DNA from 4 places in the Pseudoalteromonas sp. 0802 genome. Region 3 is predicted to be linked to each of the others. Evidence: predicted binding sites of a transcription regulator. Region 3 holds the regulator's gene; each other region holds the start of a gene.

Region 1 (8,076 bases), on a different contig from region 3:
CCAAACGCAGCCGCTGAATCCGCTGATTGAATCGCGATATCGGCCAGTTGCTCTGCTGTTGGGTCAGGGTTGATAGCACAGTCACCGTATACCAGAACTTGATCAGGTAACAACATAAAGAACACTGATGATACCAACGATGAACCTGGTGCAGTTTTAATTAACTGTAGCGGTGGGCGTATCGTGTTGGCTGTAGTGTTAACAGCACCCGACACTAGGCCATCTACTTTGCCTTGCTCAAGCATCATTGTGCCGAGTACCACGTTATCAAGTAATTGTTCTTGGGCAACCACTTCTGTTAAGCCTTTGCTTTTACGAATTTCGACCATAGGCGCAACGTAATCGTTGATCACATCACTTGGTTCAACAATGGTTACATTATCGTTTAGCTCAACACCTTGTTGCTCAGCAATTCGCAAAATCTCTTCTTTGTCACCAAGTAGGATTGTTTTTGCAATGCCACGTTGACCACAAATTGCTGCGGCTTTAATCGTGCGCGGCTCATTACCTTCAGGTAAAACAACCGTTTTCTTCGCTTGACGGGCTTTATCTGTTAGTAAGAAGCGAAACGCTGGCGGAGACATTTTACGAGTACGACCAACACTTTTTGCAAGGCTGTCTAACCAGTCAGAGTCAATGTTACTAGCGTTGTGATCTTTTACTTTATCGATACGTTGGTCATCATCGCACGGTACTTCCATATTGAAGTTGTGCAGTAATAAAGACGTGCGCCACGTATCTTCTTCTGTTGCCAGAATCGGCAGGCCGGTATTCATAGCTTGTTCGCACAATTTCATGATGCGATCTTCAGGCTTAAAGCCACCGGTTAATAAAATAGCCCCAAGCTTGGTACCATTCATGGCTGATAAACAAGCAGCAACGAGTACATCAGAGCGATCGCCCGGAGTAACTAGTAATGCACCCGGGGTAAAGTGGCTTAAAATATTCGATACAGTACGAGCACAGAAAGTAACGCGACGTAAACGACGGTGAGCCATGTCGCCTTCATTAATAACTTCAGCCTTTAGGTATTCACATAAATCACGTACACGTGGTGCTACTAGGTCGAAATCCCACGGGATTGAACCTAATAACTTAAATGGGTGTTTTCTGAAAATAGGCAATGATGCTAAACGGTTTAATTCGTTTTCAAGTTGCTCAGGTTCATGAGCTTCAACAAGGTCTGCACGGGCACGACCTTCGTCATCTAAAGGGGCATTAACTTTATTGAAAATACAACCTAACACGCGAGGGTGGTTAACACCGCCATAGTTGCCTGAGGCAATTTCTAAACGGTCTTCAATTTGGTCGTTGCTATCGTTACTAGGCGTTAAAACAAAAACAATATCAGCACCCAGTGTTTGCGCGATTTCACGGTTTACACGGCCTGCATAAGGCTGACGGCGTGTTGGCACCATACCTTCGATAATAGCAATTTCGTCTTCTTTAATAGTGCTTTCAAAGCGCTCTACGATTTCTTCTAGTAAGTCGTCGCCTTTACCATCACCAATCATTTGCTCTGCATAGCTAAGCTCAAATGGTGTCGGCGGATTAATTGGCGAGCCATGGGTGACAATTTGCGTCGACTTTTCAGGACCTGTATCGCCAGAACGCGGCTGTGCAATTGGTTTGAAAAAGTTCACTTTAAGCGCTTTTTGCTCAAGTGCACGCACTAAACCAACAGAAACAGATGTTAAACCAACCCCCGTCGAAATAGGGATCAACATAATTCTACGTGCCATTTACTTAACCCTCCTTTGCAATGCGGGCTGCATCGTTAGCAATAACCCATTCTTCGTTAGTCGGGATCACAAACGCTTTAGCATGCGCTTGGCCTTTTGAGATTAAGCCTTCTTTACCAAAACGTGCCGCTAAGTTTGCAGCTTCGTCACACTCAAGGCCTAAAAAGCCTAACTGAGTGATTACTTTGTCACGAATAATATCTGAGTTTTCACCAATACCACCGGTGAAAATAAGTGCATCAAGGCGTTGTACAGGTACTAAAAATGCTGCGATTTGTTTTGCTAAACGGTAGCAAAAAATATCGAGTGCAAGGTTCGCTTGTGGGTGGCCCTCAACGGCGGCTTCTTCAATAGTGCGACAGTCATTTGATAATTCACTAATACCTAACAAGCCACTTTGCTTATTAAGTAAGTCATCAATTTCTTGCACTGAATAATTTAGTTGCTGAGTTAAAAACGTGAATAAACCCGGGTCGATACTACCACTGCGGGTACCCATCACTAAGCCTTCGAGCGGTGTAAGGCCCATACTGGTATCAACACTCTTACCATCTTTAATCGCACATACAGAACAGCCATTACCTAAATGTGCACTGATCACATTGGTTTGCTCGCGCTCTTTGCCTAATAATTTTGCAGCTTCACCTGCAACATAATAATGGCTCGTGCCATGGAACCCATAACGTCTTACGCCGTGCTCTTTATAAAGCGAGTAAGGTAGGGCGTATAAGTAAGCAAGATTTGGCATGCTTTGGTGAAATGCCGTATCAAACACAGCAATTTGTGGCAGCGCTGAGAACGCTTGCTGTGCAGTACGAATGCCCAATAAGTTGGCAGGGTTATGAAGTGGTGCAAGTGCCGCTGTTTTTTCGATAGCTGCAAGTACATCATCGTCAATAAGCACAGATTCAGTGAAATGCTCACCACCGTGCACAACACGATGACCCACAGCAATTAAATTATCTGCAAGGTCTAGCTCATTAACTAGCTTCACAAGCTCAGCAATTGCTGCATCGTGGGCTTGGCCCTTTGCAAGCTCAATAAGTTGTTTTTCACCATTATATTTATATTTGATTGAAGGCGTATCTGAGCCAAGGCGCTCAGCTAAACCAGAAATAACTTCGTCAGAAGTGGCGGCATCTAAAATGGCAAATTTTAAACTTGAACTACCACAGTTAAGTACTAAAACATGTTGTGGTGAGCAAAGGGGCGTCGACATAGCTAGGTCCTAAAAGTACGATATCAGTCAGTGTATATTAAGGCTTGATAATTAGAATTCTTTGCCAGTATAGTAAATAAGTATTTTGTTGCTACACTTAACAAAGCTAGGCTGTAATTATACTAAAGTCTGGTTGACTTAAGCCGATAACATTTTATCTCATTTAGACTTTAAACGTTAGTCTCCTAACCATTAATTTGGTATTAAAACTAGGACAGGTTTTGCAGGGATTGTATCCGGGAGTGTGTTACACTCGGTTGTGAAACAAGTTGAAGACCCTAGGAGTGATGATGCAAAAAGGTGTCATGTCACAAGTGCAAACAGGTCGTCAGTACGCTAAAAAATGGCCGATGCGACAAGAGCTCGCTCCATTGTTTGCCGAATTTAGAGTGATCAAGGCCACTGAACTGGCAATTACAGTGATGCCAATATTGGCAATGCTGACCGTTTTTATGCAAGTTAATTACTTAGGTAGTGATTATTTTCCACAAGCTATCACTATCGCGCTTTTCTTTTTATCACTACCACTTCAAGGTTTGTTGTGGCTAGGCCGCCGTGCAGAAACCCGTTTAGAGCCAGCAATGCTAAGTTGGTACACAGAGCTGCACAGTAAAATGAAGGCGCATGGTTATCAGTCACAATTAACGACTGAAAAACCACGCTACACTGACTTAGCTCAATTATTAAAAGATATGTTCGAAAAAATGGATAAAGCCTTCACTAAAGAACACTTCTAATTGCGAACAAACTGGCTCACATAAAACGATAACGTTACTTTTTGTGGGCCTTGTTGCTCTATCTGCTGCCAATGCTCTGGGCGAAACTTCCACGCAAACGGCGTCATCATAATTAAATGTTTTATCTCATCGACAGACAACAGCACTTGTTGCTCTAACAAGTTTATCGACTCTTTGCTAAAGCCTGCTGGTGGTTCTATCTCTGTATGCGGTTTTACATCGGCATAAATAAACGCTTTTAACTCTTTAAGATGCCAAGGGCCAGGGCTTGCAACAATTAAACTAGCTTGCGGTTTGGCAAGGCGAGCAAGTTCTTGTGCAAATAAAGGGGCAAACACACTAACAAGCACATCAGCCTGCGCATCTGCAAAAGGGGCTTGGCTAATCGACGCGACACTAAAATGCGCATTTTCGTAACGCTTAGCGGCGTATTTTACCGCGGGCTTAGAAATATCAACACCATATACATCGGCACTCGACTGCGCTGCAATAGCTTGCGTGTAAAAGCCTTCACCACAGCCTAAATCAATCACTGAACTTGGTTCGAGAGAGGCCACTAGCTCTGCTAAAGCTTGCTGTAAAAACAAATAGTGCCCGGCACTTAAAAATGAGCGGCGTGCTTGCACCATTTCAAGGTTATCGCCCGGTTGTTTCGACTTTTTATTTTGCACGGGAAGTAAATTGACATAACCCTCTTTGGCGATATCAAAACTGTGGTTGTTGTCACAACGGTAAGTTTTGTCGTTTAGAGTAAGTTCAAGTTTGCAAAGCGGGCAGTGATAGTGAAGACTCATGAGTCTAAATAGTCCTTATCATAAAAGGTTTTAACCCAATGAGGGCGATAGGTGATCATCAAGGTAATGGCCATGCCATTGAGCATTGCTTCAGGAAACCAAATTATGGCACACAGGATCAGATAGTTTTCTGAAATCTCAATAAAACTGTAATCACCAAGCAAGTAATAAAACACACCGCTGGTAAGTATTTTAATACAGGCGATAACAGCAGCGGTTAAAAACGCGCATAAAAAGATATAAATAAAAAAGTGTCTCGGCAGGTAGCTATAGCAAAGCACAAAACACAAATAGCTCAATGTTATTGGTAAAAAAGCAGTAAACAATAAATGCACTGGCAGTATTGATACTGGCAACTGAGCGACTAATACCAAGAGTAAACTTGCAAGAAGGCTTGCAAAAATTGCCAGTCGCCAACCTAAAATTAGGGTCACTGCAGTGACCCCCAAAATATGCAATTCGAGGCCAGGTAATATCCCCGCTTTAATGCGCCACAGTACCGCAAGTACAAGGGCACATGCGAGCACACCCACTTGTCTTATCGGTGTTGCCAGCAAATGTGACAGGCTTTGTTTATCAAAGCTGAGCCAAAGTATTATAGCCACACAGCTCCACAATGGGAGCTGCCATTGCATAGTGTCTATCATGCGTTAAATGTTGACCAAATTGGCGCATGATCAGATGGTTTTTCGATACCACGCAATTCGTAATCGATACCAGACTCAACACAACGCTCAGCAAGAGCAGGGGTTGCTAAGATCACATCAATACGCAGACCGCGGTTGTCATCAAAACCTTTAGAGCGGTAATCAAACCACGAATATTGCTCGGTTTTTTCTGGGTAAAGTTCACGGAAGGTATCTTTAAAGCCCCAGTTTAATAACGTGCTTAACCATTCACGCTCTTCAGGTTGGAAAGAACACTTACCTGTTTTTAACCAGCGCTTACGGTTTGGTTCACCAATACCAATATCGAGATCGGTTGGTGAAATATTAATATCGCCCATCACAATAACATCTTGCTCTGGCGTGTGGTTATCTTCTAAGTGAGTCATTAAATCTTTATAGAATTGACGCTTATAAGGGAATTTGGTTTCGTGGGCAATATTATCCCCTTGCGGGAAGTAGCCATTCATCACCGTTAGGTCACGACCATTTTCTTGTGTCACGGTAACACTGATCATACGACGCTGTGATTCGTCGGTATCGGTTGCAAAGCCTTTAACTACTGATTTCGGCTCTTGTTTACATAACATAGCCACGCCGTAATGCGCTTTTTGACCATGAAAATAAACGTGATAACCCATTTTTTGCACATCTTCGAGAGGGAAGGCCTCATCATGTACTTTGATTTCTTGTAAGCCAATAATATCTGGTTGATGTTTATCAATTACGGCTTGCAATTGGTGTAAACGAGCGCGCAGGCCGTTAATGTTAAATGAGATTACCTTCATGGTGCACCTATTATTTTTGTTTCAGTGTTTAGCGCAATTCTATCATCAAACTAGGGCTTATTCATGAGCTAATTACGAAAATCAAATTGGGTAAATGTTGATCAATTGCTGCTTAATTTAAAAACATTGTTAACTCACTATTAATTATTAAATTAAATAAATAATTCAGTTGATCTACTGATTTTTGTTTATATAATGCGCGCAAACCATCCGTTCATATTATGTACTATTTAAAGGTAAACCATGAAAAAACAATTAGTGATGCTTTCTCTTGCATGTATCTCATTTGGCTCATTAGCAAGCAACCCGCACTACTTTTCAGCTGATAACCGTATTGAATCAAAGTTATGTAGCTTAAGTGCGAACGAAGGGTTTACCGCTGCACGTAAAGAAGCAGCAAAGCATGGCATTTCAATGTCACGTTTTTCAAAAAGCATTTTATGTAACGGTACTGACATCCGTGAAATTGCTAAAAAAGCACAATCACAAGAAGCAGCAAAAGCAGCTGTTGAAGTGTTTGCTAAAAATGAGCAAAAAGAAACTCAACTTTGCATCACTGCACTTAAAAAAGGTTTAACACCTGTGCGTGAAAAAATTGGTAACTTAAATACGTTAAAATGTAATGGCGAAGCAGTAACAGACTTCGTTAAGCGTTACCAAAACGCAGCTATCTAATAGCAGCATTTTTGTTATTTGTAAAAAGCGCTCTTCGGAGCGCTTTTTTTATGAAAAAATTACAGTAATCCATGAAAAGCTTGCTAAATCATAGGCTTAACACCAACTTAACCAGGCTGTAAGTGCTTGATTTTAGCCAATAAGGCATTTTGGCATTCAACTTGTAACATTCGAAGTGAATCTAATCGACTACAAGGAAATGTCTTATGAACAAGTTAACTTTAGCATCAACAATTTTAGCAGCACTAAGTCTTTCAGCATGTTCTGCAAGTAACTCTTTAGCAAAAATCGACAGTGATTTTGGCAGCCTAGATAATGACAATGACGGTTATATCTCTAAGGTAGAAGCTGACGATGATGCTATTTGGGATCATTTTTCAAATATCGATACCAATATGGATGAGCAAATCAGCCGTACTGAATTTAATGCATACATGCAGCTAAATACAGGCAAAGTGGCAACTGATAGTGAGGTATCTGAATCAGCATTTAAAGCTGAAATCGCTAAATTTGACCCAATCGAAAATGACTTTAAATCGTTAGATAACGACAAAAATGGTTATGTTTCTATTGAAGAAGCCGATGACGACGATATCGCAAATCACTTTGGCTATATGGATATCAACAAAGATAAGCGTGTAAGCCGCACTGAGTTTGTTAATTACATTAGCAAATATGGCAGTGACGTTGCCGAAGATGATGCCCTTGAAATGGTTAAAAATAGCTAATTTCAATATTCATTCATAAATATCCCCTAAAGCCAGTGTTTTACACTGGCTTTTTTACAATAATTTTTCCAACCTTGGCCGACTTCTGTCATAATAGAGCGTTAGTGATTTAAAATGACCTTTAGTAGTGATGGCCACAAAACGTATCAGTGATGAACAGTTAGTCGAAATCATAGAAGCCGCGATTTTTGTTGCTGGAAAACCTGTGTCTAAACGTCATTTAAAAGAGACAGTATTAGCTGATTTAAGCGTATCTATGCCGCGCATTAATAATGCAATTGAACAAATTCAAACGCATTATCAAACCCGAGGCATTAAGCTTGTTGCAGTAGGCAGCGGTTACAGGTTTCAAGCCTGCGCTAGTTTAGCGCCTTGGCTGGCAAACTTATGGCAAGAGCGCGCACCTAAATACTCACGAGCACTACTAGAAACTTTATCCTTGATTGCCTATAGACAACCTATTACCCGTGGTGAAATTGAACAAGTACGGGGGGTGACTGTTGGCTCAGGAATTATTAAAACCTTATTAGAAAGAGAGTGGGTCAGAGTTGTTGGTCATAAAGAGGTGCCTGGGCGCCCAGCGTTGTATGCCACAACATCCGCTTTCTTAGATTATTTTTCATTAGCTGGTTTAGATGAATTACCGCCGTTACCTGAACTTCAGGAGAGTAAAATCAACCAGCTATTGAGCGATCCTTCTGTGAGAGAACTATCTGAATGAGTAATGT
Region 2 (8,076 bases), on a different contig from region 3:
AAGTGGTAGAAAAGTCTCCCTAAATTGGGATTATTTATATGGCTACCTAGTCATTTATTATAAAAATTATTCGCAAACATACAGTCATTTAACGCCAGAAGTGAGCACTCCTTTTGGTATGAAACCATCAGATACTTACCGTTACACGGCACGTGTTAATAGCCCAAGTTGGTTAAATTGCTCATTGCAAATTGTGTATATGGACTAGGTTAGAGTACTTTAATCCGTATAAATAAAAGGAATATTTCATTATTGAAGCATGAAATTTTTCTTGTTAGGGTACAAATGAAATTAATCGACAGGAAAGTCTAAATAATGAAGGGTTCTTTAAGGAATGCAGGGCTATTAGGGAAAGTCTATTCAGCTGGTGATTTTCTTTATAAAGAGTTTTTTAAGAAGAAGGAGGATGCTGAGGAGCAATATAAGAATCTCCAACCTCTACTGAAGATTACGTTTGGTCAATCAGGTAGAGATTCAAAGGAATTCATAGGTCTGTTGCAAGCTCTGCTCTCATTGACTCCAATCGGTGCAAAACGGAGAAACTTCAAACGCCGTTATATTGATGATAAAGATGGATGGCGAAAGTTACCTTTGGAACCAGCTGAAATTCCTTATGGGCATTGGTGGTGAAATGAAAGAGCGTAGACTAAAGTGGCAAGTGCTTTTCGTAGTAATGTGTGTTTTTGTGTCTTTTTCTATCTATGATGCATTTACAATTGATGAATCAATTGCCCCTACTCATCCTTTACTTGTTAGCATTCTACTTCTATGCGCTGATGTATTAATTCTTATTGGGGCTTATAGCTATGCTTTTCGAAAGGAGCTTATAAATTCGAAGGCGTTTTGGATTTTTACTATCACGTTTTATGTATTTATTTATATAGTTGCACTAGGGTATGAGTTTATAAATAACCGTGATGGCTATGAAATCTACGATATGTTCCAAATTTCTATTATTTATTTATTATTTGCTGTTTGTGTTTTAACTCCTACTGTGAGGTATATTTCTGATTTAACTCTCAGAAAAAAATAAATGGAAGTTAGCTACTTTAACTCTCAGAAAAAATTAAATGGAAGTTAGCTACGCGACTCAAGGTAAGTGCTTAACTTAGTAATGCGTTCACTCATGCCTTCGATGATGCGATCTTTAATTTTCTCGCGGATCACATTGGGTAAGCGGGTAAGTGCTTCAGGGGTGATAGCTAACAAAATGGTATCAACTTTTGCGCGTGCACTGGTACTGTGCTCGCGGCTATTGATAAAAGCACCTTCACCGATAAATTCGCCGGGCTCAATGGTACCAAGTTCGAGTAAATGACTTTGTTTGAATACCATCAGTGAGCCGCTTAGCACGATATAAAGCCGTTTATCAGTATCGTATTGTTTGAAAACAGCGCGGCCTTGTTTGACCAAATATAAATGACTGAATGACTCTAATAACACTTGTCGTTCACTGAGAGTAAACTCTCTAAAGAACGACAATCTGTTAATAATTTCCATTTGTTTAATTAGTGGAATGTGCTCGATTAACTTCATTGACTCACATAGGTATAGCGCGAAATTAGCTAATATTGCGCTCTTTTAGCTTGCGGGTCAATGTATTGCGGCCCCAACCAATCTTCACTGCGGCTTCTTGCTTGTGGCCAGCACAGTTGGCAAGGGCGGTTTTAATCAAACGAGTTTCGAGTTGTGCTTGAATGGCAGGCCAAATATTTTCTTTGCCTTGTTTAAGTTCAAGGTTAAGCCATTGTTGAAATGCATCCAGCCAATCACCTTCTTGCTCAGTCGGTGCAACAGCAACAATCTCTGGTGGTAAATCTTGCTCGCTGATCAGCTCACCCGGTGCCATAACCGTTAACCAGCGGCAAGTATTCTCTAATTGGCGCACGTTACCTGGCCAATTGAATAAGCGCAGTTGCTCAGTAGCTTTAGGGCTTAAAATTTTGCTTTCAACCTGCAGCTCTTTGGCACTTTTATGTAAAAAGTGTTGTGCTAGTCGTTCAATATCTTCAGTACGCTCACGTAGCGCGGGTAAGCGTAAACGCACCACGTTTAAGCGATGGAATAAGTCGTCACGAAACTTACCTTGTTTTACCAAGTCTTCGAGGTTTTGGTGTGTTGCAGCAATAATACGTACATCAACTTTAATGCTTTGATGGCCACCAACACGGTAAAACTCACCATCGGCTAACACGCGTAATAAACGCGTTTGTACATCGAGCGGCATATCACCTATTTCATCTAAAAATAAGGTGCCGCCATTCGCTTGTTCAAAACGGCCTTTACGAATACTGTCGGCTCCAGTGAACGCGCCTTTTTCGTGACCGAATAACTCTGACTCGACCAATTCTTTTGGAATGGCAGCCATATTCAAAGCTATAAATTGGTTTTCTTTACGAGGGCTGTGGTTATGCAGGGCACTTGCAACTAGCTCTTTACCTGTCCCTGACTCACCATTAATCAGCACGCTCATACTTGATGCTGATAATTTACCAATTGCCCTGAACACCTCTTGCATAGCAGGCGCTTCGCCTATGATATGCGCATTGGTTTGTGGTGCTTGCTTACGTTTAGTTTTTTTCGTTGAATTAGCACGGCATGCGCTTTCAACCAGCGCGACAGCTTCATCTAAATCGAACGGTTTAGCGAGATACTCAAATGCCCCTTTTTGGAAGGCATTCACCGCCGAGTCTAAGTCTGAGTGAGCGGTCATGATGATCACTGGCAGGCCAGGGTTTTGCTCAGCAATAGTCTCAAGTAACGCCATGCCGTCCATACCCGGCATTCGTACATCAGATACTAATACCGTTGGCTGGCTAAACTTTAATGCATTAAGCACATCTTGTGCGTTCGCATAGCTTTCAGTTTCAAATCCTGCACGTGCCAACGCTTTCTCTAGTACAAAGCGAATTGAGGCATCATCATCAACTAACCAGACTGTTTTCATGACTACTCCAAAAAACCATTAATCCGTAAAAGGCAAATAGATATTAAATTCTGTATGGCCTGGCCAACTGTCACAATCAATGTGGCCGTCATGTTGGTCAACCAAGGTTTGCGCTATCGATAAACCAAGCCCTGATCCATTTTCTTTGTTGGTGATCATTGGGTAGAACAAGGTTTCACGTAAGCTCTTGTCTATACCTGGGCCGTTATCCGAAATTTGGATCAGCAAGGTTTTTTTCGGCGCCTTACCTGGGCGCCTGTGTTGATGATTGATGCGGGTTTTTATTCTTATCTCGCCACCATCAACCAGTGCCTGTTGTGCATTACGAATAATGTTCAGTACCACTTGTTGAATTTTACTTTGGTCAATGTACACACTCGGTATACTTGGATCATAGTCTTTCACTAAAGTGATATTGGCATTGTTATCTAACATGCTCAGTTTAATCACTGACTCTAACGCTTGGTGAATGTTGCCATAGGATTTATGTGGCAATTGATTCGGACCAAGTAAGCGGTCTACAAGCTCGCGTAAACGGTCTGCTTGTTCAATGATTAATTCGGCACATTGATCACGTTCTTGCTGATCAACCTCATACTGCAATAATTGCGCCGCTCCGCGAATTCCACCTAAAGGATTTTTAATTTCGTGTGCCAAACCACGAATTAGGTTACGTGCTGCTTGATATTGATGCATTTGATTCGAAGCTTGATCGTGGCGAATTTCATCATCCATTTGGCGGCATTCAAACAAAATATAATTTTCATCATGGCTGCTTATTCGGCGCGTGCTAATGGTCAGTTTGGCATGGCGTGAATCGACGAAAACCACGTCAGCTCTATGCTGGTGGCAATCAACACCATCGAACAACGAATACTGAGCAATGCGTTTTAAGTCTATCGAGTGGTAATTGAATAGGTTATCGAACGGTTGGTTGATAATTCGCTTGGGCCCTAAACCTAAAAGCTCACTGGCGCTATCGTTTGCATAAACCAGTTTAAAATCTCGGTCGAGTAAAATGACAGCAGTACTTAAATTTTTCCAAATACTGTCGAGCAGTTCAGAGTTAAAATGTGTTTCACTGAGCATGGTTGCACCATTTTAGTGCGTTTCAATTTAGTGCAGCTTAGCATACTCTTTTTACTTTGCGAGAAGTCATGTCAAAAACCTTAGTTTCCGCCATAAATTGAGGTTCTGTGCATGAAAAAGGTGCTGACTGGGCTAACCGAAACGAGTTTATTATTAGCATCATAAAGTTTAGCTTGTAATGTGTGTTCTCCACGCTCGACCTCTCTTAGTGCAAAGGTCGTGCTATTACTTGGTGCACCATGGGCAGAACCATCAAATAAAAGTTGTACTTTAAATCCGTTTTCAAAGCGTGGGCTAATTCGAGCAGTGACATACACTGAACCGGTATTTTCTCGCACGGTCGCTTCATTAGCAGGAGAAGCAATACTGACTTTAAATTTGACAGGTGTCGCACTTGGTGCGCTATCAAGTATGCTGGTGTCGGTAGCTGGCATGGTCAGGTTTTGGGTATTCATCTTTACTTCGGTAGCGCCAGGGCGCGGTGTATCAGAAAATACTAAAACGCCGTTTTTATCTTTCCAAGAATACACTTTCTGCGCTGCGCTATAGCCAAAAAAGCTTATAAAAATCAGCGATAGTACCAATAAAGTTGTGCTTTTCACCCTGCAACCCTGCATTTTTTAATCTAAATAAAACTGTAGAGTAGAACCCGCTCAATTACCATTAAAAAAGCCCGCAGAGCGGGCTTGAGAACACACATTTATTATCTTTCAGATAATTCTGGTACAGCGTGTGTTACACGCTGTAGTACATTTCGAACTCAACTGGGTGAGTTGTCATGTTAAGTTTTTCAACTTCTTGACCTTTAAGCGCGATGTATGCATCGATTAGGTCATCAGTGAATACGCCACCTTGCGTTAAGAACTCACGGTCAGCATCTAGTGATGCAAGTGCTTCTTGTAAAGAAGATGCAACTTGTGGGATCTCAGCTGCTTCTTCAGCAGGTAGATCGTATAAGTCTTTGTCCATTGCATCGCCAGGGTGGATCTTGTTTTTGATACCGTCTAGGCCAGCCATAAGCATTGCAGAGAATGCTAAGTATGGGTTAGCTGTTGGATCAGGGAAACGTACTTCGATACGACGTGCTTTTGCAGAAGGTACCACTGGGATACGGATTGAAGCAGAACGGTTACGTGCAGAGTATGCAAGCATTACTGGCGCCTCGAAACCTGGTACTAGACGCTTGTATGAGTTAGTTGACGCGTTAGCGAATGCGTTGATTGCTTTAGCGTGCTTGATGATACCACCGATGTAGTAAAGTGCTTCTTCAGATAGACCTGCATATTTGTCACCAGCGAAGATGTTTACGCCATCTTTACCTAGAGATTGGTGACAGTGCATACCAGAACCGTTATCACCTACGATTGGCTTAGGCATGAATGTCGCTGTTTTTCCGTAAAGGTGAGCCATGTTATGGATAACATATTTCATCTCTTGGATTTCGTCAGCTTTTAATACCATTGTATTGAAGCGAGTTGCGATCTCATTTTGACCTGCAGTTGCTACTTCGTGGTGGTGAGCTTCTACTACTTGACCTAGTTCTTCAAGAACTAAGCAAGTCGCTGAACGCCAGTCATGTGATGAATCAACAGGTGAACACGGGAAGTAACCGCCTTTAACACCTGGACGGTGACCCATGTTGCCACCTTCGTAATCTTTGTCTGAGTTCCAAGCAGCTTCTACAGAATCGATTTTGTACATAGAACCAGACATGTCTGATTTGTATTTAACGTCATCAAAAAGGAAGAACTCTGGCTCTGGACCGAATAATACAGTGTCAGCAATACCAGTAGAGCGCATGTACTCTTCAGCGCGTTTTGCAACAGAACGTGGATCACGCTCATAACCTTGAAGTGTTGAAGGCTCAACTACGTCACAACGTACGATTAGTGTAGCTTCTTCAGAAAATGGGTCCATTTTCGCAGACTCAGGAACAGGCATAAGTACCATGTCTGATTCGTTGATACCTTTCCAGCCAGCAATTGAAGAACCGTCAAACATTTTGCCGTCTTCGAAGAAATCTTCATCAATTTGATGATGAGGAATAGAAACATGCTGTTCTTTACCTTTGGTATCAGTAAAGCGTAAATCAATGAACTTAACGTCATTTTCTTTGATAAAATCTAAAACCGATTGTGACATGTGTCCTCCAATTGTTGGGTTTTATTTTTGCTGCATTATTGCTTTTCGCTTATATAAGCTGGTTTCGTGCCATGTTTTTAACACCTTGTTTAGACTTGCAAAAAACAAACAAGGCTTTGTTTTGTTAACTTCTATTGCACTAAGTTGGTGCGTAAAAGGATCATTCTGGTGCGTAAAAAGTGCGACCTTATTTTGCACAATTATTGAGCGTGCCAATTTTTCTGTTATGAACACGATTTAGTGCCAAAATATGGTTCAAAAACTAAAATTTCGCCAGTTTTGAGCTCAGATTCACTTTAATTTTCATAAATTTGTCATTTATAAAACAGATACTTATAGAAAGCCTGAAGAAAGTTTATAAATTTATATTGGATAAACTTTCATCCATGCCATTATTAAGGGATAATATGCGCCCTTTTAAATCCTATGCTGGGACATCTGGTGAAAACGCAGGTGAGTGCGTAGATCTTGCAGGATCAATGAGATTCAATTTCTCTGAGAAAAAATATGAGCATCGAAAAGTTAAGAAATATAGCGATTATCGCCCACGTTGACCACGGTAAAACAACTTTGGTTGATAAACTGCTTGAGCAATCAGGCACATTAGAAACGCGCGGCGGTAACGAAGAGCGCGTAATGGACTCAAACGACATTGAGAAAGAGCGTGGTATTACCATTTTAGCTAAGAACACAGCTATCTCTTGGAACGACTACCATATCAATATCGTAGACACCCCAGGACACGCCGACTTCGGTGGTGAAGTAGAACGCGTACTTTCGATGGCTGACTCAGTATTACTACTTGTTGATGCTCAAGAAGGTCCAATGCCGCAAACGCGTTTCGTAACGCAAAAAGCATTCGCACAAGGTTTAACGCCGATTGTTGTAATCAACAAAATCGACAAGCCTGGTGCACGTCCTGACTGGGTTATGGACCAAGTTTTCGATTTATTCGATAACCTAGGTGCAACTGACGAACAGTTAGACTTTAAAGTAATCTATGCATCAGCTATCAACGGCTGGGCAACAATGGATTTAGACGAGCCATCAGATAACATGGAACCAATGTTCCAGATGATCGTTGACGAAGTATCTCCACCGGATGCAGATCCTGAAGGTGCTTTCCAAATGCAAATTTCTCAGCTTGACTACAACTCATACATCGGTGTTATCGGTGTAGGTCGTATCAAGCGTGGTACTGTTCGCCCTAACCAACAAGTAACAATTGTTAGTGCAGATGGTACTAAGCGTAACGGTAAAGTTGGCCAAGTAATGAGCTACTTAGGTCTTGAGCGTCATGAAGCAGAATCAGCAGGCGCTGGCGATATTATTGCTATCACAGGTCTTGGTGAGCTGAAAATCTCAGACACTATCTGTGATGTAAATACCGTTGAAGCATTACCACCGCTAAGTGTTGATGAGCCTACAGTAACAATGACGTTCTCTGTAAATACATCACCATTTGCTGGTAAAGAAGGTAAATTCGTAACTTCACGTAACATCCTTGAGCGTTTACAAGCTGAGCTTGTTCACAACGTTGCATTACGTGTTGAAGAAACTGACAACCCAGATAGCTTCCGTGTTTCTGGTCGTGGTGAGTTACACTTAGGTATCTTAATCGAGAACATGCGTCGTGAAGGTTACGAGCTCGCTGTATCTCGTCCACAAGTAATCCTTCGTGAAGTTGATGGTCAAAAAGAAGAGCCATACGAAACACTTACAATCGACTGTCAAGAAGAGCACCAAGGTTCTATCATGGAACAAATTGGTCTTCGTAAGGGTGAACTAACAGACATGTCTCCAGATGGTAAAGGCCGTGTACGTATGGACTTTATGATCCCAAGCCGTGGCTTAATTGGTTTCCAAACTGAATTCATGACATTAACGTCTGGTTCTGG
Region 3 (8,076 bases):
CAACCTAGCTTTATCGCGCAGGGTAAGCGCGTACTCGAAATTGAAGCACAAGCTTTACAAGAAATTGAGCAATATATAAATCAAGATTTCGATAACGCTTGCCAATTAATGTTCCAATGTACAGGTCGTATTATTGTGATTGGTATGGGCAAGTCTGGCCACGTTGGTAATAAAATTGCGGCGACCCTTGCAAGTACTGGCACACCGGCATTTTTTGTTCATCCTGGCGAAGCAAGCCACGGTGATTTAGGCATGATCACCCGTGATGATGTGGTGATGTGTATTTCGAACTCAGGCGAAACCAGCGAAGTACTTAGCATTATCCCTGTTATCAAGCGCATTGGCGCAAAAATGATTTCACTAACAGGCAACCCAGACTCAACCATGGCCAAACTGTCTGATGTACATGTGTGCATTAAAGTAAGCCAAGAGGCATGTCCATTAGGCCTTGCGCCAACTGCAAGTACCACAGCGACCTTGGTTATGGGTGATGCAATGGCGGTTGCGTTACTTGAAACCCGTGGTTTCACAGCCGATGATTTTGCGCTTTCGCACCCGGGTGGCAGCTTAGGTAAACGTTTATTACTTACATTAGATGATGTGATGCACGCAGGCGACGCCACGCCAATCGTGAGCGAAACCCAAAGCATTAAAGACGCACTAATCGAAATGTCAGCCAAGGGCCTTGGTATGACCGCGGTGATTGGTGAAGATGAAAAGTTAGCCGGATTATTCACTGATGGTGACTTACGCCGTATTTTAGAACAGCGCATCGATATCCATAATACGGCAATTAGCCAAGTAATGACCCGTTCATGTACAACTGCTCGCCCTGATATGCTTGCAGCTGAAGCTTTAAATATTATGGAACGTAAACGTATCAATGGTTTAATTGTGGTAGATCAAAGTAATACGCCAATTGGTGCCCTTAATATGCAAGACCTATTAAAAGCAGGAGTTCTTTAAGCAATGACATTCGCCGAGCTATACCAGCCTCTTAGCCCTGATGTGAGTCAGCGCGCACAAAAAGTAAAATTGCTAATCTGTGATATAGATGGCGTTTTTTCTGATGGCCGAATTTACTTAGGTAATGATGGCGAAGAGCTTAAAGCATTTAATACTAAAGATGGCTTTGGTATTAAAGCGCTCATTAATAGTGGCTTTGAAGTGGCAGTGATTACTGGCCGCCATTCACAAATAGTTCAGCAGCGAATGACTAGCCTAACAGTTCAGCACATTTATCAGGGACAAGAAGATAAGCTGATTGCTTATCAAGAGTTAAAAGATAAACTGGGGCTGACTGATGAACAAATTGCCTATATTGGTGATGATGGTCCAGACTTACCAGTAATGGAAAAAGTAGGGTTTGCCATTGCTGTAAACGACGCACACCCACTGATTAAAAAGCTGGCTCATTACACCACATTATTACCAGGTGGCTTTGGAGCTGTGCGTGAATTAACTGATTTACTGATGTTAGAAAACGGTAAGCCGTTAACTAGCGATGGAACCAGCGCATGAATATAGCCCGTATTTTACTGAGTATTGTTTTTGTTTGTTGCATGGTGTGGTTATGGTACCCGTACTTTAACCAATCAACAGACACAATAACTAGTGAAGACGAGATCATCGCAACACCTGATTACACCGCAGTGGCGTTAAAGCAAACAGCGTATGACGAGCAAGGCAAAATTAGTCATAAAGTGGCTGCTGCTAAAATGGAGTTGTATCAACAATTAGGGTTTACCTTTTTTGAGCAACCTATTTTTACTATTTATGGCGACCAGCAGGTTTGGCAAGTAAAAGCCAAAGAAGCCACATTGTACGAAAACGATCAGCTGATTTTTGAAGGGGATGTAGTTGCTAAAAACTTAACCCACAACGGCATGATTGAAGATATAAAAGCAGAAAACATTAATGTCGACATTGATAAAATGACCATGTTTTCTAAGCAACCTGTGACACTAACAGGACCGAATTTAAAGATTACCGGGAAAGGCTTAAAAGCCGATTTAAAAACCGAAATTGTTGAGTTAACTAACCATACACGAACCATATACTATGACCAATAAACTGAAGAAATTACTCCTGATCCCAAGCTTATTGATTGCCTTTTCGGGCGCAGCTGCCGAGCAAACTGGCGCTCAAATTAGCATTAGCTCAGATCGCCAAGTAGGTAAACTAAAAGATGGCGTTGGCATATTTGAAGGTAACGTAGAGATCGTGCATGGTAATCGTCGTATTACCGCAGAGCGCCTTGAAGCACACGGCGGTGATACCGAAGGTACAGTAGAGTTGATTATTGCCACAGGTAAGCCTGCTTACTTCGAAGAAAAGCAAGCTGATGGCACCGTAATGAGCGCTAGCGCAGAAGAAGTTCGTTATGATGTTGCAAAACGCTTCTTAACCTTAAATGGTGAAGCTGAAGTTACTCAAGCAGGTCAAAAAGTAACAGCAAAAAGCATTACCTATGATATGGCACAGCAGCTGATCAGTGCTGAAAAAGACGAAAACTCAACAGATCGTGTACACACTATTTTAGTGCCTGTTGAAAATAAAAAAGATAATAAAGGCCAACCATGAGCACATTAAAAGCAGAGCTTTTAGCTAAAAGCTACAAAGGCCGCCAAGTGGTTAAAAATGTCGGTCTTGAAGTTGAAGCTGGCAGTATTGTTGGCTTGCTTGGTCCAAATGGCGCAGGTAAAACAACGACCTTCTATATGATTGTAGGCCTAGTACCTAGCGACAAAGGTAAAATCAGTATTGATGATAACGATATCACCCTTTTACCAATGCATAGCCGTGCGCGTTTAGGTATTGGCTATCTGCCACAAGAATCGTCAATTTTTCGAAAGTTGACGGTTTACCAAAACTTGATGGCCATTTTAGAAACTCGTAAAGATCTAAATAAAACCACCCGCGAAGAAACACTCAATAGCTTACTCGATGAGTTTAGTATTCAACACATTCGTGACAGCCAAGGTATGGCGCTGTCAGGTGGTGAGCGACGCCGTGTAGAAATTGCTCGCGCATTAGCCGCTAATCCTAAATTTATCCTTTTAGATGAGCCTTTTGCTGGTGTTGATCCAATTTCAGTGTTAGATATAAAGAAAATTATTGAGCACCTAAAAAATCGTGGTATCGGTGTACTAATTACTGACCATAATGTTCGAGAAACCCTTGATGTTTGTGAAAAAGCCTACATTGTTTCTCATGGGGAGCTAATTGCATCAGGCACACCTGAGCACGTATTAGCAGACCAAACTGTACGCGATGTATATCTAGGCGAGCAATTCAGGCTGTAACCATTACGCCAGCGACTAGAGCATCTGCTAGACTTATAACAATGACAATAAATCGATAACTGTGTTTATACAGTTATCGATAACTTAAAAAGGATTGTTAGGGATACATGAGGCAATCATTACAGCTGCGCATGGGCCAGCAACTTACAATGACTCCACAACTGCAACAAGCGATTCGTTTGTTGCAGCTCAGTACATTGGATCTCCAGCAAGAAATTCAAGAAGCGCTTGATAGTAATCCCCTGCTTGAAGTGGAAGAAGCGGATTACAATGAAGAAAGCACCGGCAAGAATGAGCAAAAAGCGGAGCCTGACGATGTGCAAGTCAGCGCGTCTGCCGAAGAAGCACCTAGCGAGTACGAGCAAGAAAGTAGTGATGCTCTCAATAAAGACACCGTAAGCGATGACTTAGCAATGGACGTCACGTGGGATGAGTACATGAGTGCCGCCCCTTCAACATCGTCAGGGCCAATGCCTGAAGATGAATCTATCTACCAGGGAGCATCAACCGAAACCCTTCATGAATACCTAATGTGGCAATTACAGCTCACGCCATTTAGCCCTACTGATGAAGCGATTGCTGTGGCAATTGTAGAAGCTATCGATGACTCAGGTATTTTAACGGTAAGCTGTGAAGATATAGTCGAAAGCTTTAATCAAAATAACGATGAAGAAGAAATCGAACTTGATGAAGTCGAAGCGGTCTTAAAAAGAATTCAGTTATTTGATCCTGTGGGTATTGGTGCGCGCAGTTTACAAGAATGTCTGTGCATTCAGTTACGCCAATTCGATGCTAATACGCCATATTTAGCTGAAACTAAAATGGTTTTATCTGAGCATATCGAATTATTAGCGAGTCGCGACTATCGAACTTTGATGAAAAAGACTAAGCTTAAAGAAAACGAGCTTAAAGAAGTGATGACACTAATCCACAGCTTAAATCCTAAGCCTGCGGATAGCATAGTGCGCGAAGAGTCTGAGTACGTTATACCTGATGTATCAGTAAAAAAAGTAAAAGGTCGCTGGGTAGTCGAGTTAAACCCAGACTGTATGCCAAAGATTAGAGTGAACAGCCAATATGCGGCGATGTCTCGCTCTGTAAAATCAAGTAGCGACAGCCAATTTATTCGCTCTCACTTACAAGAAGCTAAGTGGTTTATTAAAAGCTTAGAAAGCCGTAACGATACGCTATTAAAAGTGACCAACTGTATCGTTCAACAACAACAAGCTTTCTTTGAGCATGGCCCTGAAGCAATGAAGCCGATGGTGCTAAATGATGTTGCTGAAATGGTCGAAATGCATGAATCGACGATTTCACGGGTAACAACGCAAAAATATATGCATACCCCACGGGGTATTTTTGAGTTGAAATATTTCTTCTCAAGCCATGTCAGCACCGAAAATGGTGGTGAGTGTTCTTCTACAGCAATACGCGCTTTAATCAAGAAGTTAGTCGCTGCAGAAAACTCAGCTAAACCATTGAGTGATAGCAAAATTGCAGATATATTGGCTGAGCAAGGAATTAAAGTAGCTAGACGTACAATTGCAAAATATCGTGAGTCTCTAGCAATACCTCCGTCTAATCAGCGTAAGAGTCTGATTTAGACGTTTTACATAGAAGGAAAAATGCTTATGCAACTAAATTTAACTGGTCGTCATGTAGAAATCACAGATTCATTAAGAGACTATGTAAACACCAAGTTTGCAAAACTAGAAAGGCATTTTGACCATATTAATAATGTTCATGTCATTCTAGATGTAGAAAAATTAAGCCAAAAAGCAGAAGCAACTTTACATGTAAACGGAGGCGAATTGTTCGCTTCTACAGAACATCAAGATATGTACGCAGCCATTGACTCACTGATCGATAAACTTGATCGCCAAGTCATTAAACACAAAGAGAAATTAGCTCGACATTAAATTATGAAACTAAGTTCACTTACTAACCAGGACTGCAGCAAAGCTGCGGTCCTTTTTAATAGCAAAAAAAGAATTCTTGAATATATCAGCGAACTGGCCCACCAGCAGCTTCCTCATTTATCGCAACAAGATATCCTAGATGCTTTACTCAACCGAGAAAAACTAGGTAGCACCGGCATTGGCCGAGGTATTGCTATTCCACATGGCCGAATGAGCGGCGCAGATGAGCCTCATGCATTTGTGATAGTGAGTGAATCCCCTATTAATTTTGATGCAATTGATAATCGTCCAGTTGATATTTTTGTGGCACTCATCGTACCAGATGGTGACTGTCAGCTTCACCTAAAGACCTTATCAACAATTGCTGATAGACTTAAAGATAAAGAATTTTGTAAACAGCTGCGTAGTGCTACTACCGATCAGCAACTGTTTCAGGTCATATCAGCAGAGGCATAAATGGAATTAATAATTATCAGCGGTCGCTCAGGCTCAGGTAAATCGGTCGCTTTACGAGTACTTGAAGACTTGGGCTATTATTGCGTTGATAATATTCCGGTTAATTTACTGCCTTCGCTCGTACGTAGTGTGTCTGATAACTACGATAAAATAGCGGTCAGCATCGACGTGCGTAACTTACCGAAAGAGCAGCAAGAATTTAATGATATTCTTGAGTACCTGCCAGGTTTCGCAAACCCAACACTATTCTATTTAGACAGTGATGACCAAACTCTGATCAAGCGCTTTTCAGAAACACGCCGCTTGCATCCACTATCTATTGATTCTTTGCCGCTTGATCTGGCCATTAAACAAGAAAAAATCCTGCTTGATGTGTTGATCACTCGCGCTGACTTTATGATTGATACCACTGATCTGAGTGTTCATCAGTTAGCAGAATCAATTCGCGAAAAGATTTTAGGTAAAAAAGATAAAAAGCTGATTATTACTTTTATGTCGTTTGGCTTTAAGCATGGTATTCCAAAAGAAGCTGACTACGTTTTTGATGCACGCTTTTTACCTAACCCACACTGGGAACCTGATTTAAAGCCACTAACAGGCCTTGATCAACCAGTAAAAGATTACCTAGCTAGCCACAGCATAGTGCAAAAGTTCACGTGGCAAATACAAACCTTTGTGCAAACTTGGTTGCCACATTTAGAGCGTAATAACCGCAGTTACCTGACCATTGCTATTGGTTGTACCGGCGGCCAGCATCGCTCTGTTTACTTAGCGCAAACAATTGGTGAGAGCTTTGCCAAAAGCCATGCTAATGTAAAAATTCGCCACCGCGAACAAGACATTTAATTAGGCACCAACAATGCACGCTGAAGATACCTTTTTAATTCAAAACAAACTTGGCTTACATGCTCGTGCTGCTACTGTTTTAGCGCAATTAGCGCTGCAATTTGATGCCAAAATTACGCTTTATCAAGATGATAAAGAAGCTGAAGGCGACAGCGTGTTAGCATTAATGCTACTTGAAAGTAGTCAGGGTAAAGAAGTTCGCGTTGTGTGCGAAGGCCCTGACGCCGATGCTGCATTAACGGCAATCGGCGAATTAATTGCACAACGCTTCCACGAGCAAGAATAGCATTTGCTAAGACTTCAGGGTTTACGGTAAACTTAATTCGGATATTTAAAATTCCCTTTAAATATCCTACTTTTATATCGCTCGCTTTTCTAAATTACAAAACTCTTAATAAATTTATCGCAGTGCGACGATATCTCTGCAAATACACTACAAAGCAACTATGCTGTATTTGCTTAGCCTATTTAAACTTTTTTCAGTTGTAAGGACGCCAATGCCAGAAGCCTTTGAACAAGATTACCCACTACAACAACTCAAACAAGTGACCAAGTCACTCAATAGTGGTCAATTTGTTCAAGTGCGCGGTATGTTAGCCAAAACGGCACCTTGTGATACAGCCCTTTTACTTGAATCTTCTCCCCATAAAATTCGTCGTATGCTTTGGCAGCTGGTTGATCCAGATGTCCGTGGTGATGTTCTAGAAGAACTCTCTGAAGATGTACGTCTTGGCATTATTGCCCAGATGGAGCCTGAGCACATTGCTGCTGCCACTGAAGATATGGACGACGATGACTTAGGTGAGGTTTTACGTAGTCTTCCTGATACCGTATATCAAGACGTTGTCAGTGCCATGGACTCGCAAGATAGAGAGAGAGCTACTCAAGCACTTTCTTATCAAGAGCGCTCAGCCGGTGCCTTGATGAACAGCGATACGGTCACCATTCGTCCTGACGTTACCCTAGATGTTGTACTGCGCTATTTGCGCTTACGAGGTGAGCTACCAGAAGGTACCGATGACTTATATGTAGTTGATAAGCATAACTGCTTCTTAGGTGCGCTTTCATTAACTACATTGCTGACCAGCCCATCAGATAAAATTGTTCGTGATTTAATGGATGAAGACTGTGAGTCAATCCTAATCTCTATGGATGAAAGTGATGTGGCGCAACTATTCGAACGTCACAACTGGATTTCAGCGCCTGTTGTGGATGATAACGCTCACTTGCTTGGTCGTATTACCATCGATGATATCGTTGACGTAATCCGTGAAGATGCAGAGCACAGCATGCTTAGCCTCGCTGGTCTTGACGACGAAGAAGATACCTTTGCGCCAGTGCTAAAAAGTTCACAGCGTCGCTCTATTTGGCTTGGGGTTAACTTATTAACCGCACTTTTAGCAGCCATTGTGGCAAGCTTTTTCGAAAACACCTTAGCAATCTTGCCTATTTTAGCGGTACTCAATGGTATCGTCCCTTCAATGGGGGGTGTTGCGGGTAGCCAAACCCTAACTCTGGTTATTCGTGGTATAGCGGTTGGTCATATCAAC
Region 4 (8,076 bases), on a different contig from region 3:
CACCATCTTGTGAAACAGTGATTGATTGCGCATCGTCTGGAACATTCATTTCCGGCTGTAAAGGAAAACCTGCGCCCGACGTTACAATGCGGCCATCTTCGTCAGTCGTGAATTGACCGTTACGCGAATAGGCAATGTTGCCATCTGGCAATTGCACTTCAAAAAAACCTGGTCCTGAAATCATCCAGTCCAATGAATTTTCAGTGGTAAGCATGTTACCTTGTGAAAAGTTCTTTTGGTTAGCTACCACTTTGGCACCGGCACCAAGCATTAAACCCGATGGCATTTCAGTGTCTTGAGATGAACGACCACCTGGTTGATTGATGTTTTGATATAGTAAATCTTCAAATACGGCGCGGCTTTTTTTATAGCCTACCGTGCTGGCATTCGCGAGATTATTTGAGATCACCGAAATATCGGTTTGCTGGGCGTCAAGCCCGGTTTTACTGATCCATAATGCAGGATTCATAACTCTACCCTCTCAGTCATCTTAAACAATGCGTAACAGCTGATCTTGACGCTCGTCGAGCTCTTCGGCTGTTTTCATTAATTTAACTTGTAATTCAAATTGGCGTTGATTGCTGATCATGTCGACCATTTCATGCACTGGGTTTACGTTCGACATTTCAAGCGTACCCGACAGTACTTTTACGTTTGGTGAAATATCACAAAAACCACAAAGGTCATTGACCAACATGTCTTCTTTTGGTCGAAATAAACCGTCATTACCTTTTTCAAGCTGAGTGTTATCAGCCTCAATCACTTTTAAGCGATCAACCACTTCCAAAAAGTTTGCTGGCGCTCCTTGTGGGCGAACCTGAATAGCACCGTCTTCACTAAACTCAACTTTCTCGATAGGTAATGGCAAAATGATTGGACCACCTTCGCCAATTACTTGACGGCCATGGCTAGTGATCAACGCGCCATCTGGAGTAATGTTTAATGTGCCAGTTTTGGTGTACGCCTCATTGCCTGATGCATCTTGTACACTCAACCAACCACGGTCACTCATCGCGATATCAAGCTCGCGGCCAGTTTCAACAAAACCACCCGATTCCATATTAGATCCAGGGCGTTCTTGCATTGCAAACACCCTAGATGGCAGACCTTCACCGAAGGCTTGCATAGAGCGAGCTTGTGCAAAATCAGCTTTAAAGCCAGTAGTGTTAGCATTAGCAAGGTTGTTGGCCTTGAGTTCAAGACCTCGCAAACTTTGCTTAGCACCCGACATGGCAATGTAGACCATTTTGTCCATAACATTGACTCACTAAAAATACGATAACTAAGAAATGCAATAAAAGTGCCAAAGTAAAATTGACGCTAAAATAGGAAAGAAAAATAGGCTGCTAGAATGAAAAAAGGCTGCCAATAGAGGGAGCAGCCTTCGTGTCGGATTAAGCTTAGAGCCGTTAAAATTAACGGATCTGTAGGATGTTTTGCTGTAGTGTTGAGTTAACCTCAAGCGCACGTGAATTTGCTTGGAAGTTACGCTGCGCACTAATCAAGTCAACAAGTTCGTTAGTTAGGTTTACGTTTGATTGTTCAAGCGCAGATGAGTTAATTGAACCCAAGGTACCTGAACCTGGTTCGCCAGCAATAGGCTCACCTGACGTTAAACTCTTCTTCCAAGAAGTATCACCCACTTGTTGTAAACCCTGTGAGTTCGAAAAGCGTACCATGGCAACTTGACCTAAGAATGAAGTGTCACCATTACTGTATGAAGCAACAATTTTACCGTCAGAACCGATATCGATACCTGATAGACGACCTACAGTCGCACCATCTTGTTCCAGTGCTTTTACTTCAAAGTTACTAGCATATTGAGTAGGTACTTTATTCGCTGTTGCCGCTTCATCACGCCAGTTCATCGTTACATCATCAGGGAAACTAGCACCATTAGATAGTAAGTCAGATAAACCTGTCGCAGCGCCTGCGCCATTTGGTAAAGTTAATGGGTTAAATGATGCATCAGTATTAGCAACACCATCCGTGTTAAGTGGTAAACCACTTGAATCAAATTGGAATGTAGTTAGTGGTGTATAAGGCGTTGTTGTTTGCTCTACACCACTTGCATCAAATGGTTTTTCATCCAGTGTGGCGTATACTTGCCACTCATTGTCATTACCTGTCACAGCTGCATCAGTTTTAACGAAGAAGAACTGTAAAATATGTGGCTCACCTAATGAATCATACACAGTTGTTGATGTTGAACTATTATATGTAGCACTTGATTCAGGATCAAACGGTGTCACTGTTGGCGCAGAGGCACGTGAATCAAGGTTAAATGATGAATAAACATTCGTGGTTGCACGCGGTGAACCTGATGCATCAGGAATTTGTAACGCCGAAGATGTACTTAAGCTAACAGAAGTGGTATCACCAGTTGCTTCATCAACAGGGAAACCTTGTAAGTAGTTACCGCTTGCATCAACAATAAAGTTATCCTGATTTAATTTAAACGCACCTGCACGAGTATATGTGAAGTCTTGCGCACCTAGGTCATTCGCCATTGCGAAATAACCTTCACCAGTGATCGCTAAGTCAAGAGAGTTATTTGTGAAAGATAACGAACCTTGGTGGAATTGCTGTGCCACCATTGTCGTTCTTACACCGTCACCATTTTTTGTTTTACCAGAACTAAATACTGATGATGCGTATACATCAGCGAACTCTGCACGAGACTCTTTAAAGCCCGTAGTATTAACGTTAGCAATATTATTTGCTGTAACGTCTAAATCTTTTTGCGCGGCTGCTAAGCCTGTTAATGCTATATTGAAGCTCATAACTCACCTCTAACCTATCTCTTAGCCTAAGCTAACCCAAACTTTTTTTACTTATGCGATTTCAGCTATATCAGTTAGCCTAACCGCACCCTCTTTTGTATTTACGATAATGCCGCTTGCGCCATTAATATTGACACTTTCAATATTCTTAAAGGTCGCCATTGGCATACTGCTGTAGTCTCCATTTACAAAGCCTTCAGCACTGATGTCATATTCACCTTCAGGTAGCACATTGCCATCATTGTCTTTACCATCCCATTCAAAACGAAGTGCACCCGCTGACTGAGAACCTAATTCAATGGTACGCACTAACTGGCCTGATGAATCCGTTATTCTTAGCGTTAAAGATTCAACAGCGGTTTCTGCAACCACCGACCCTTTAGCTAGATTTTCGCCATCAAAATCAATGGTGTCAGACTCAAGTAACGCTTGCTTACCAACGAGCGTTGAAGCCTGTAACGCAGAGTTAGATGTCATTGATGCAGTCAGTGATTCAAACTTCTCATTTAAGTTTGAAATACCCTCAGCCATAGTGAAATTCGTCATCTGCGCAATCATTTGATCGTTGTCAGCAGGCTTGCTTGGGTCTTGAAACGACAACTGTTGTGTTAAAAGTGAGAAGAAGTCTTCTTGCGTTAAAGTATCATCTTTCTCTTCTGTTTTATTTTGATTGTCTTGCCAACGTAAATTATCTAAATACGTTGATGACGCACTGCTGATGTCGTTACTCATAACTTATCCTCGGTTACCGCTGCCCAAGCAACAGTGTTTTACTTAACATTTGCTTAGCTGCATCAGCAACTTGCACATTTGTTTGGTAAGAGCGAGAGGCTGAAATCATATTTGCCATTTCTTCTACAACATTAACGTTAGGTTTGTAGATATAACCATTTTCATCCGCACTTGGGTGGTTCGGGTTATATTCAATTTGTAGAGGTTTATCGCTCTCTACAACACCTAATACTTTAACGCCAACAGAAGAGCCCTGAGGATTGCTTTGTGATGATGACGCTTTAGTCAACTCTGCAGCAAAAACAGGATGGCGCGCTCGGTATGTCTGATCTTGGCTAGAACTAATCGTATTCGCATTCGAGATATTACTGGCAGTAGTATTTAAGCGAACATTTTGCGCGCTCATACCGGTTGCTGAAATATCAAAAACATTATACAAACTCATGATTAAGCTCCTTGACTACCGAGGGCTTTTTTAAGGCCTTTAATTTTACTACTCATAAATTGCAGGCTTGCCTGATACTCTAATGAGTTCTGTACATACAAGTTTCGTTCCACTTGTATATCAACTGAGTTACCATCACCTGTATCTGCTTGATTTGGCGTACGAAACATTTCTGCACTGCCAACAAAACGACTGCCCCCGGCAATATGTTTAGCATCGGTTCTTACCATGCTATTGCCGCCTTGTTGGTTGCTTTTTGCCGCTTTTAATGCCGAAGCAAAATCGATATCTTTCGCTTTGTAGCCCGGCGTATCAGCATTAGCGATATTTGTCGCTAATAACTCAGCGCGTTGTGAACGGATCAACATCGCATGAGGATGAACACCAAATGCTTTATCAAAACTGATAGCCATAACCATCTCCAAAAAATTGACTCTGCAGTGGTTAATGCAAAAGCTAAGCCAAGAATAAAGAAGTGATTTTATTTATATAAGAGACTGAAAAATAGATAAATTTAGCAACCTAAGGACTAGGTTGCTAAGGAGAGTTTACTTTTTCTGATAGATGATACCCGGGTTACAACGAACCATATCAAAGCTATCACTTAAGCCCGCCATTGATTCTGACGCACCTAAAAACAGGTAACCTTTCGGGTTTAAAGCTTGAGCAAATTGCGAAATGATTTTAGCTTTTACTTCTGGTGAAAAGTAAATCAACACATTACGGCAAAATATGATGTCAAACTTGCCCATTAGGGCATATGAATCGAGTAAGTTTAAATGTCTAAAGCTGACCATTTTACGTATAGGGTCAACTACCTGAGCCATTCCATTACCGCTGTCCTTGAAGAACTTTTGACGACGCTCCATCGACAAGCCACGAGCAAGGGCTAGTGAGTCATACTCAGCATTCTTGCACATATCAAGCATGGTATTAGAGATATCAGTGCCAATAATTTGCGCCCCCATCTTTAATACGCCTGGATTTTTAGATTGGAACTCGGCAACAGACATGGCAATTGAGTACGGCTCTTGTCCTGATGAACTTGCCGCTGACCATATTTTTAGTGGCCTACGCACATCTTTAAGCTCAGGAAATAGTTTTGTTTTCAATAACTCAAACGGATATTGATCACGAAACCAAAGCGTTTCATTGGTTGTCATCGCATCAACGACAGCGGCACGAAGCTGCCTCTCATGAGGGCTTAGTGTTTTACTTACCAACTGTGATAAAGACTCAACATTAAAACGCGCCATAAGCGGCGCAAGGCGGCTTTTAACTAAATAAAGTTTATTATCGCCAAGCACAATGCCACATTGTTGCTCTAAAAAAGAGCGGAATTGATCGTATTCGCTTTGTTGTAAATGCTTATTTTCCAAAGTAATACCACCTATAAATAATTAATCACAATGAACCCACTTCTTCACAGCTGTCGCTAATTCATCTGGGTTAAATTTTGCAATAAAATCATCAGCACCCACTTTTTCGATCATTGCTTGGTTAAACACCCCACTTAAAGAGGTATGCAAGATCACATGCAAAGGTGATAATTTTGGATCAGCCTTAATTTCAGCGGTTAAGGTATAACCGTCCATTTCTGGCATTTCTACATCAGATATTAATAGACCAACACGTTCAGTAATATCATTTTGACAATCGAGCTGAGCAATCTCTCTTAAACGTAAAAGCGCTTCTTTTCCGTTTTTAGCTAGTTCAGTTTGTACACCTAGAGGTTCAAGCGCACGCTTAACTTGGTTTCGAGCTACTGCAGAGTCATCAGCAATAAAGACAATACGCTCACCTAAGTCACGCTGAATCTCACCTTCACCAACTACTTCAGCGCTTACTTCAGTGTTAACTGGGCAAATTTCGTTTAATATCTTTTCTACATCGAGAATTTCAACTAATTCGTTTTCAATCTCAGTGACCGCAGTTAGGTAAGAATAACGTCCGGCTCCCGAAGGCGGCGGCATTATTTTTTCCCAGTTCATATTCACGATTCGTTCAACGCCACCAACTAAAAACCCTTGCACTGAACGGTTGTACTCAGCAATGATGATAAAACTGTCTTTGATATTTTCAATTGCAGGGCCACCTACAGCCATCGATAAATCAATAACAGAGATAGTTTGACCACGGATATGCGCAACACCGCGAATGTACGCATTTGATTTGGGCATGTTAGTAAGTGGTGGACATTGCAGAACCTCTCTTACTTTAAACACGTTTATACCAAAGCGTTGTCGCCCTCTGAGTTTGAATAATAGTAATTCAAGGCGGTTTTGCCCAACCAACTGAGTACGCTGGTTAACTGAGTCTAAAATGCCTGCCATTTCAATCTCCTAAAGATAAACAATCAGAGCTGGAACAATAATTGCCTTCTTTGTGTTAAAGCTACATAAGGTTACAAAGCGTCTGTTTTTTGACGCAAAATATTTATACCTTGTTTTCAACCATAAGCATAGTCGAAACAATATGAGTTTGTTAAAAAAAAGCCGAAGATACAGTGTTTTTTATTTTCTTACTAGCCTGTTGTTTACAACACAACTACAGGCAGAAGTTTATAATACCGAGCAACTTCAACAAATCGCCATCGATTTTGTTAGCGAGCAGCTCCCTGATCTGGACACCACACCTCAAATTAGTGCTTTACCATTAGATAGTCGCATTCCTGAGAGGTTATGTGAGTCACCAATTAACAAAGAGTTACCAACTGAGCCTCCTTTTAATCGGCAGGTAACTGTACAACTTAAGTGCCAAGATTTAAATAGTTGGACTCAATACGTTCACGTGCGCATTATTGAGCTCGAACCTGTGGTTGTTGTTACCACTAATTTAGCCCGTGGAGAGGTCATTCGCCCTGAACATTTACGCCTCGAAATGAAACCTAAACAATTTGTTAGAACACAATATGTTCAAGATGAGGCTATACTTATTGGCAGTCGCAGTAAGCGCAATTTACGTGACGGCACACCTATTGTTATGAGCCAGGTTTGTATGGTTTGTAAAGGCGATAATGTAACTATCTATGCTTCATTACGCGGCTTAAGAATTAAAACCACCGGAATTGCTCTAGAAGATGGCACGTTAGACGAATTAGTACGTGTAAAAAACAAAAAATCAGGTAAAGTATTAAATGCACGTGTGGATGGGGTCGAGTCTGTACAAGTAAATATTTAATTTTTTATATTTATGCTAAAGTATCCGCTGTGCCCGCCGATATAAAGGCATATGTTGGGTAATGTATAGGTCAAAATTATGGTAAGCAATGTCAATAATGGTCAACAACAGCCTTCTGTGTTGACAAATACCAAGCAAAAAAAGCTTGATTTACAAAAAGATAATGCTAATGCAGCCGCTGCAAAATCGGCCGCACCAAAAGCAAGTGCAGATTCTGTTAGCTTAACTCCTCAAGCTAAACAGCTAAAATCTTTGCAAGAAAAAGCAGAGCAATCATCTGGCTTTGATAGCAATAAAGTGGCTGAGCTGAAAAAGGCAATCAGTGAAGGTAAATACCAAATTGATGCTGAAAAGCTAGCAAAGAACATCGCTGCATTCGAGTTTGATGTCTATGGCTGATCATAATCATTTAATAGCTAGCAAATTAACACAACAAGTTTCTTGCTTGGAGTCTATTGCTGCGCTGTTAGATGATGAGTTGACAGCCATTGCTGCAAAGCGTGGTGACGGATTAAAGAGTATTGCCCAACAAAAAATCTCTTTGCTCCAACAAATTCAAACCATTGATAAAGAAGTTCAAAAGCTTGTTGCGCACAACGAATCGCAAGATGACGAAGTAAGTGCACTCATTAAGCAAGTAAATACTCTCCTAGCAAGCTGCAAGAAGAAAAATGATGTAAACGCTCACGCGGCCCATCAAGCACAGTTGAGTGTTAAGCAACTTAAAGATATTTTAATCGGTGCACCATCATCGATGACCTACGACCAAGGCGGCAGCGTGATTCAAGGCGATAAGAAAATCGTTCACAACTTGAAAGCATAAATACTATTTCATTAAAAAAGCGCGATAACTAAGTTATCGCGCTTTTTTAATGCTTGCAGAATTTGCTGGACTTATGCGGCAAGCCAATAGGTTACAACTAGACTAAGTTGCAC

Evidence for each region. Region 3 encodes sigma-54, which starts transcription at its own class of promoters, with help from an activator protein. Its sites were predicted from a motif close to GTTGGCACGNNNNTNGNNT; they were not measured.
Region 1: a site for sigma-54 is predicted at 6,769-6,787, ahead of HUS61_RS00460 (EF-hand domain-containing protein). Genes of this name have one in related genera too.
Region 2: a site for sigma-54 is predicted at 6,234-6,252, ahead of glnA (glutamate--ammonia ligase). Genes of this name have one in related genera too.
Region 4: a site for sigma-54 is predicted at 4,408-4,426, ahead of flgB (flagellar basal body rod protein FlgB). Genes of this name have one in related genera too.

The regions. Positions count from the first base shown of each region.
Region 1 covers NZ_JABVXE010000001.1:86,286-94,361, forward strand. Annotated here, with positions in the region: gene pta (phosphate acetyltransferase) at 1-1,742, opposite strand, end outside; gene HUS61_RS00430 (acetate kinase) at 1,747-2,961, opposite strand; gene yfbV (terminus macrodomain insulation protein YfbV) at 3,252-3,698, shown strand; gene HUS61_RS00440 (putative RNA methyltransferase) at 3,695-4,492, opposite strand; gene HUS61_RS00445 (energy-coupling factor ABC transporter permease) at 4,489-5,139, opposite strand; gene xthA (exodeoxyribonuclease III) at 5,136-5,945, opposite strand; gene HUS61_RS00455 (hypothetical protein) at 6,189-6,620, shown strand; gene HUS61_RS00460 (EF-hand domain-containing protein) at 6,827-7,348, shown strand; gene scpB (SMC-Scp complex subunit ScpB) at 7,479-8,069, shown strand; gene rluB (23S rRNA pseudouridine(2605) synthase RluB) at 8,066-8,076, shown strand, end outside.
Region 2 covers NZ_JABVXE010000028.1:2,029-10,104, reverse strand. Annotated here, with positions in the region: gene HUS61_RS19875 (hypothetical protein) at 1-208, shown strand, start outside; gene HUS61_RS19870 (hypothetical protein) at 316-630, shown strand; gene HUS61_RS19865 (hypothetical protein) at 632-1,033, shown strand; gene HUS61_RS19860 (cyclic nucleotide-binding domain-containing protein) at 1,078-1,536, opposite strand; gene ntrC (nitrogen regulation protein NR(I)) at 1,562-2,947, opposite strand; gene glnL (nitrogen regulation protein NR(II)) at 2,966-4,036, opposite strand; gene HUS61_RS19845 (DUF4124 domain-containing protein) at 4,117-4,638, opposite strand; gene glnA (glutamate--ammonia ligase) at 4,772-6,178, opposite strand; gene typA (translational GTPase TypA) at 6,686-8,076, shown strand, end outside.
Region 3 covers NZ_JABVXE010000025.1:14,376-22,451, reverse strand. Annotated here, with positions in the region: gene HUS61_RS19510 (KpsF/GutQ family sugar-phosphate isomerase) at 1-966, shown strand, start outside; gene kdsC (3-deoxy-manno-octulosonate-8-phosphatase KdsC) at 970-1,521, shown strand; gene lptC (LPS export ABC transporter periplasmic protein LptC) at 1,518-2,072, shown strand; gene lptA (lipopolysaccharide transport periplasmic protein LptA) at 2,062-2,583, shown strand; gene lptB (LPS export ABC transporter ATP-binding protein) at 2,580-3,305, shown strand; gene HUS61_RS19485 (RNA polymerase factor sigma-54) at 3,413-4,909, shown strand; gene hpf (ribosome hibernation promoting factor) at 4,937-5,224, shown strand; gene ptsN (PTS IIA-like nitrogen regulatory protein PtsN) at 5,228-5,680, shown strand; gene rapZ (RNase adapter RapZ) at 5,681-6,526, shown strand; gene HUS61_RS19465 (HPr family phosphocarrier protein) at 6,540-6,812, shown strand; gene mgtE (magnesium transporter) at 7,024-8,076, shown strand, end outside.
Region 4 covers NZ_JABVXE010000003.1:154,033-162,108, reverse strand. Annotated here, with positions in the region: gene flgG (flagellar basal-body rod protein FlgG) at 1-469, opposite strand, end outside; gene HUS61_RS08415 (flagellar basal body rod protein FlgF) at 491-1,255, opposite strand; gene flgE (flagellar hook protein FlgE) at 1,416-2,783, opposite strand; gene HUS61_RS08405 (flagellar hook assembly protein FlgD) at 2,835-3,515, opposite strand; gene flgC (flagellar basal body rod protein FlgC) at 3,529-3,960, opposite strand; gene flgB (flagellar basal body rod protein FlgB) at 3,963-4,373, opposite strand; gene HUS61_RS08390 (protein-glutamate O-methyltransferase CheR) at 4,509-5,339, opposite strand; gene HUS61_RS08385 (chemotaxis protein) at 5,361-6,293, opposite strand; gene flgA (flagellar basal body P-ring formation chaperone FlgA) at 6,436-7,140, shown strand; gene flgM (flagellar biosynthesis anti-sigma factor FlgM) at 7,219-7,539, shown strand; gene flgN (flagellar protein FlgN) at 7,532-7,963, shown strand.